DNA from 3 places in the Sphingobacterium sp. PCS056 genome. Region 1 is predicted to be linked to each of the others. Evidence: riboswitches for the same ligand, from Rfam matches in the RefSeq annotation. Region 1 holds a riboswitch; each other region holds the start of a gene.

Region 1 (2,272 bases):
GATAAAATGATGGTCTACGTGGAGGCTTTTAAATCTGATGAAGACGCTTTTGAACTCGCAGATTCCATTACTGAACAACTGGAAATGCGCACGTCATTTATGACTGCGGAAGAACATGATACCCATACCGCTTATGTTTCACATATCTCCCACCTGACTTCTTTTGCGCTAGCCTTAACGGTATTAGAAAAAGAAAAATCACAGGGCAGGATATTTGAATTAGCGGGTTCTGGATTTGAATCCACAGTACGTTTGGCTAAAAGCTCTCCCGATATGTGGACACCTATTTTTAAACAAAATAGAGTAAACGTATTAGAAGTATTGGAAGAAAATATTAAACAGTTGCAAGCTCTGAAAGATGCTATTCAAGAGGAAAACTATACACAATTACATAAGTTGATTAAAAAATCAAATAAAATAAAGCGCATTATAAAATAAAGCTCCTGTTATTAGTTTAGGGTCGTTCACTTAAGTTAAAAAATGCTAGAAGCCAATACTTCTAGCATTTTTTAGTTCGCAGCCATCATCATCGGCAATTGTGCGATCACATACAATCAACCATTTCTCTAAACTAAGAGAATCATCAACTTGTTCTTTTGATTCAACCTTTATTTCTACTAGGATCAATGTGTAAATGCTCTTCTTGATGAACAGCATATCCGATATCACTCTTGTCCTTACTAGGACAGATAGATAATAATGGGAATTATAGCGGATTGGCGGCTACTTTACGAATAGATGTCGCATTGTAACCGATTTGTGCAAAGCGTTTTTTTCACCTTTTAAGAATGCGAAGACGCACATCTCCCTTATCCTTTGTTTTCTTTTGATTCCATAATTAACCTAAATTACTTAACACTCTTCATATTTAATAATTACACCTTTTTCTCAAGAAAAAGAAACTACATTTCTTACTCATGTATTAAATAAATAATTCAAAATATTTTGGTTTCTAAATTCCAAGACATATATTTGCAACGTAGATCGAATCGAAATACACCTAATCAAAACCTTTCAATCAGGTCTTGATTTATAAAGAAGTGGCGAGAGACTGGCTCAATGACCCACTGGCAACCTTCAAAATACGTTTGAAAAGGTGCCAATTCCTGTCCATATCAATATTGTTATGGAGGATATAAATGAAACGACAATGATATTTACATTACAAAAAAACAACAGGGTAAGTTCAATTACCAACGTAACATTTACAACTCTTGCATCAACTTCAATGCGAATGTTTGAGCACATGTCTATGTTTTATTGTTAGATCTATCCATTTTTTACTTAATGGATAGCAAGTGCATCTACATGTGCAGATCCTCACTCTATAATATTCACGAAAATATTCAACTAATTAATTATAAAAAACCATGTCTACAAATAAAAATTTAAAATTCGAAACTCTACAAGTTCATGCAGGACAAGTTGCAGACCCAACTACTGGCGCACGTGCAGTACCTATATATCAAACCAGCTCATACGTATTTGAAAATGCGGAACATGGCGCTAACTTATTTGCATTAAAACAGTTTGGAAACATCTATACCCGTCTGATGAATCCGACAACAGATGTTTTTGAAAAACGCATTGCTGCATTAGAAGGTGGTGTTGCTGCAGTGGCGGTTGCCTCTGGTCAAGCTGCGCAGTTCATCGCATTAAATAATATTTTAGAGGCTGGTGATAATTTTGTGTCGAGTAGCCATATTTATGGAGGTACATACAATCAATTCAAAGTTGCATTTAAAAGAATTGGAATTGAGGTCCGCTTCACGAAAGAGACAACAGCTGAGGAGTTTGAGTCATTGATCAATGAAAATACGAAAGCATTATACTTAGAAACAATTGGAAATCCAAGTTATGATATTCCTGATTTTGATAAAATAGCTGCAGTTGCTAAAAAACACGATTTACCTTTAATCGTAGATAACACTTTTGGAGCTGGGGGCTATCTATTCAAACCGCTAGAGCATGGTGCTTCTGTTGTTGTCGAATCTGCGACAAAATGGATTGGCGGACATGGAACAAGTATTGGCGGTGTCATCGTTGATGGTGGTACATATAACTGGGGCAATGGTAAATTTAAACAATTTTCTGAACCTTCTGAAGGATATCATGGATTGGTCTTCGCAGATGTATTTGGCCCAGATGGTCCATTTGGCAACATCCAATTTGCAATCCGTGCACGTGTGGAAGGCCTTCGTGATTTCGGACCGGCTATATCACCTTTCAACTCATTCCAGCTTATACAAGGTCTAGAAACGCTTTCGCTACG
Region 2 (2,272 bases), 2.1 Mb from region 1:
TACTTTTACATGCGGAGACCGCTTCACTCAATTCTTCGGGAATATCCAAATGGAAAATCTTAGGTAGGGTAATCAATTGCTTTTTAGTTGTCAACGGTTTCAATCCGGGTATAATAGGAACATGAATACCATTTTCTCTACATTTTGTAACAAACTCTTTGTATTTTTCTACATTAAAAAACATTTGGGTCACGATAAATTCTGCTCCCATTTCTACTTTCTTTTTTAACCATTTGAAATCTGTATTGAAGTTTGGCGCTTCAAAATGTTTCTCTGGATAACCCGCGACACCAATACAAAAGTTTGTTTTTTCAGATATAGCAATATCTTCATGGAGATATTGTCCCTGATTCATATCAACGACCTGTTGCAATAAATCCGTTGCAAATGCATGTCCACCATCTGTTGGAATAAAATCAGAATCACCTTTTCGTGCATCTCCCCTTAGTACCAGTACATTATCAATACCTAAGAAATTTAGATCAATTAATGCATTCTCCGTTTCTTCTTTCGTAAATCCTCCACATATAAGATGAGGAACAGCATCCACTTTATACTTATTCATAATAGCGGCACAGATAGCAACTGTTCCTGGACGTTTACGATAAGCCACACGCTCTAATAAACCGCTTTCGTGTTTCTTATACATATAGTCTTCTCTATGATAAGTCACATCGATAAAGGGAGGCTTGAATTCCATAAGTGCATCCATTGTTTTAAAAATACTCTGGATACCTTGCCCCTTGGCTGGAGGCAACAATTCAAAAGAAAACAAAGTTTTTCCTTTGGCATTACTGATATGATCAACGATTTTCATTAATTTTTTTTAAATATGATTTTGGTTGGCTTACATCGAAATGCACAAGTAAACTTGTTTCAACTTATCTTTCCCATCTCTGAGTTGGGGTAGAATGTAGCACCTTATAAAATAACAGGTTGCTAAGGCTTCATTGGGTCTAGTCCCTCTGCCTTTCTCTATAAGCATCGGCTAATATCGGTAATAGAAATTTATAATCAAAATAATATTAGAAGCTTGCTCAAAAAATTATACGCTTATGGCGCTATAAAAACAAGATCAGATAAAATAAATAAGCCACTACACAAAGATGTGTAGTGGCTTATATTTCTTCATGTTCGATAGTGAAGATGTTAAATTTCTTTATACAACTCAACTAAGCCTTCGGGCAAATCAACCTCCAATACTTGATCTTCTGAATCAATACCGAGCATTAAATCATCATTTAATGGGAACATAAGCTCCTTGCCATTGAAATCAACGGTGGCTATAAATTGTTGTGGCATTTCTTGCACATGTGTAATTTCTCCAAGTTCTCCATGTACCTCATCAATCACTAGATACCCAATTAAATCCGTATATCTGAAATCATCAGGATCACGTTCAGGCATTTTATCATTAGGCAGATATACCTTCTTACGGACTAAGGGCTGTGCTTTATCGATATGATCTACATCTTCCAAATTCAAATAAGCGGTACTATTGGTTTGGTATTTAATATTAGCAACAAAATAAGGAACTAATTTTTTATTGACTTCAACAAATAAGACATCAAAATCTAGATCTTGATAATCTTCAAATTCGAAAAAAAGCTGCAGCTCTCCTTTTAATCCTCGTGTTTTACTAATATAACCGATGTAAAAACTTTCTTCTATGGTCATGTTCTAATTTGAAAGGGCAAATTTAAAAATATAAATACAAAATTGCAGTACTACTTTGGAAATAGGAGTTATTTTCTTTTAAAAAAAAAGCCGGATCATGTCGAACCGGCTTTCTTGATACTGTATGAAAGAAAAATTATCCTTCAGTTTCTTCTGCAGCAGGAGCTTCAGTTTCTTCTGCAGGAGTTTCCTCTGCAACTGGAGCATTTTTAGCAGCAATAGCAGCAGCTTTTTCTTCTTTTTTCTTAGCTTCAGCAGCTAATGCAATTTTCTTAGTTTCAGCTTTTGTATTAGCTAAACCGTCTTTTTTACCAGCGATTCTTGCATCATTAGCTTCAGTCCAAGCAACAAATTTAGCATCAGCAGCAGCCTCATCAAATGCACCTTTTTTAACACCGCCTAATAAGTGTTTTTTGTATAAAACACCTTTATCCGAAAGGATAGTACGAGCTGTGTCAGTAGGTTGAGCACCTTTATTCATCCAATCCAAAGCTTTTTCAAAATCCAAAACGATAGTCGCTGGATTTGTGTTCGGGTTGTAAGAACCAATACGGTCGATGAATTTACCATCACGTGGAGCACGTGCATCTGCTAC
Region 3 (2,272 bases), 2.0 Mb from region 1:
ACACCAGTAGGAATCAAATAAATTATAAACAATTAATAGTACCCGCTGCTTTAATGACTTATGGCATAATCTCCTTAAACAGCCCATACCTCAAAAATAAAGATCAACAGATAAATAATTCCATAAACAATGATCCATCAAAAACATTCAAATTTGATAATGTCAGTGTTTTTATTCCTTCAGCAGCTGTTTACGGTCTCAATTTCCTAGGTGTCCCAAGTAAACATAACTTCAAAGAACGTCTAGCCATTAGTGCGATCGCTCATGCCATCACCTTATCTACGGTATACACGATCAAACAGACCACTCCTACTTGGAGACCAGATCGTGCTGATCATGAATCATTCCCATCCGGACATACTGCTGTCGCATTTACGGGAGCCGAGATGTTATGGCAAGAGTATAAAGATCAATCCATTTGGTATGGTATCGCAGGATACACAATAGCTGCGGGTACAGGGTACCTCAGAATGTACAATCAGAAACATTGGTTTTCGGATGTCGCTATGGGAGCAGGTATTGGTATCATGGGAACAAAAATAGCATACTGGCTATTACCCCTATTTGATAAACATTTGCAATCAAGAAAGACAAGTTACTTAACCATGGCAACTCCATTTTACAATGGGAAACAACTTGGTGTATCTGCTAATTTTCAATTTTAAGCCTTGATTTATTGTCATTTTGATATAAAAGTTACAAAATATTTGTTTTTATAAAACTAATTCCGATATTTACAGCGCTTATAGAGAAAGGCAGAGGGAATAGACCCAATGAAGCCTTAGCAACCTGTCGATTGACAAGGTGCTACATTCTACCCCATCAAAAAGTGGGAATGATAAGCTAGACACAAATATATCTTGTGCCCTCCTCTCTAAAAGCAATCAAAAAATTTAGTAAATAGATTCAAGAATTTTTGATCGTTTTTTATTTCAAATAAAAAAAATCCATCTAATTTCTTGCTTCGTTAAGGTTGAACAAATAAAATAATTTTATATTTATGTTACTAACGAACAACTTAGGTTACCCACGTGTAGGTGCCTTCCGCGAGTTGAAAAAGGCCAATGAAGCATATTGGGCTAAAAAAATCAGCGCGCAAGAATTATTGCAGGCTGGACTGAAAATCCGTGAAGGCAACTGGAAAACTCAAAAAGATGCTGGCATCGATTTGATCCCTTCAAATGATTTTTCATTTTATGACCAAGTATTAGACTTGACTCTAACTGTAGGTGCTATTCCAGCACAATACCAATCACTCTTAAACAACGAAGATAAAGGATACAATTTGGACCTTTACTTTGCAATGGCGCGTGGTTTTCAACAAGATGGCGTTGATGTAACGGCAATGGAAATGACAAAATGGTTTGATACTAACTACCATTACATTGTTCCAGAATTCGTAAAAAATCAAGAATTCAAATTGACTTCAGAGAAATTCTTAAACGAATACAATGAAGCAAAATCTTTAGGTATCGAAACTAAGCCTGTATTAATCGGCCCAATCTCATACTTATTATTAGGTAAAGAAAAAGAATCTGGTTTCAATCGTATCGATCTAATCGATAAGTTGGTTCCCGTATATGAAGAAATCTTAGGCAAATTGGCTGCTGCTGGTGCAAAATATGTACAAATTGACGAGCCATTTTTAGCTTTAGATATCGATGATGCAACACGTGCTTTATACACCAGTGTATTTACTAAATTAGCTGCTGCTGCTCAAGACATCAAAATTATTGTAACGACTTATTTCGAGGCATTACGTGACAACGAAGAAACCGCTCTAAACTTACCAGTTTATGCTGTTCATGTTGATCTAGTAAGAGGTGAAAATCAACTCGACACTATATTAGCTAAAGTTCCTGCTTCATTAACACTTTCATTAGGTGTTGTTGAAGGACGTAACATTTGGAAAAATGATTACGAAAAATCTTTAGCACAAATCAAAAAAGCGGTTGATGCTCTAGGCAAAGACCGTGTATTAGTAGGACCTTCAAGTTCCTTATTACATGTACCTTTTGATTTAGACAATGAGGATAACGAAGAATCATTGCCTAAAGAAGTTAAAAATTGGTTAGCATTTGCTAAGCAAAAATTAGCAGAGGTAAAAGATCTAGCGATCTTAGCTGAAGGTGAAGTAGATGCAAAAACTGCGGAGCGTTTCGAAGCTAATAAAGCTGCAGCAGAAGATCGTCGTACATCTTCTTTAATTCACAAACCTGAAGTCAAAGAGCGTACTGCAAACATCACTGACGACGACGCAAAACGCACATCT

The links. Region 1 has a riboswitch for S-adenosylmethionine ahead of MUB18_RS16440 (O-acetylhomoserine aminocarboxypropyltransferase/cysteine synthase family protein). Riboswitches for the same ligand answer to the same signal wherever they lie in the genome.
Region 2: it holds a riboswitch for S-adenosylmethionine, as region 1 does, so the genes downstream of both, MUB18_RS07585 (methylenetetrahydrofolate reductase) here and MUB18_RS16440 (O-acetylhomoserine aminocarboxypropyltransferase/cysteine synthase family protein) in region 1, are expected to answer to the same signal.
Region 3: it holds a riboswitch for S-adenosylmethionine, as region 1 does, so the genes downstream of both, metE (5-methyltetrahydropteroyltriglutamate--homocysteine S-methyltransferase) here and MUB18_RS16440 (O-acetylhomoserine aminocarboxypropyltransferase/cysteine synthase family protein) in region 1, are expected to answer to the same signal.

Annotation. Positions count from the first base shown of each region.
Region 1 is NZ_CP096883.1:3,925,106-3,927,377, forward strand. Features, by position in the region: gene MUB18_RS16435 (prephenate dehydrogenase) at 1-438, shown strand, start outside; SAM riboswitch class I at 1,028-1,142, shown strand; gene MUB18_RS16440 (O-acetylhomoserine aminocarboxypropyltransferase/cysteine synthase family protein) at 1,371-2,272, shown strand, end outside.
Region 2 is NZ_CP096883.1:1,828,234-1,830,505, reverse strand. Features, by position in the region: gene MUB18_RS07585 (methylenetetrahydrofolate reductase) at 1-817, opposite strand, end outside; SAM riboswitch class I at 879-984, opposite strand; gene rimM (ribosome maturation factor RimM) at 1,150-1,677, opposite strand; gene MUB18_RS07575 (30S ribosomal protein S16) at 1,814-2,272, opposite strand, start outside.
Region 3 is NZ_CP096883.1:747,494-749,765, forward strand. Features, by position in the region: gene MUB18_RS03150 (phosphatase PAP2 family protein) at 1-665, shown strand, start outside; SAM riboswitch class I at 741-845, shown strand; gene metE (5-methyltetrahydropteroyltriglutamate--homocysteine S-methyltransferase) at 1,001-2,272, shown strand, end outside.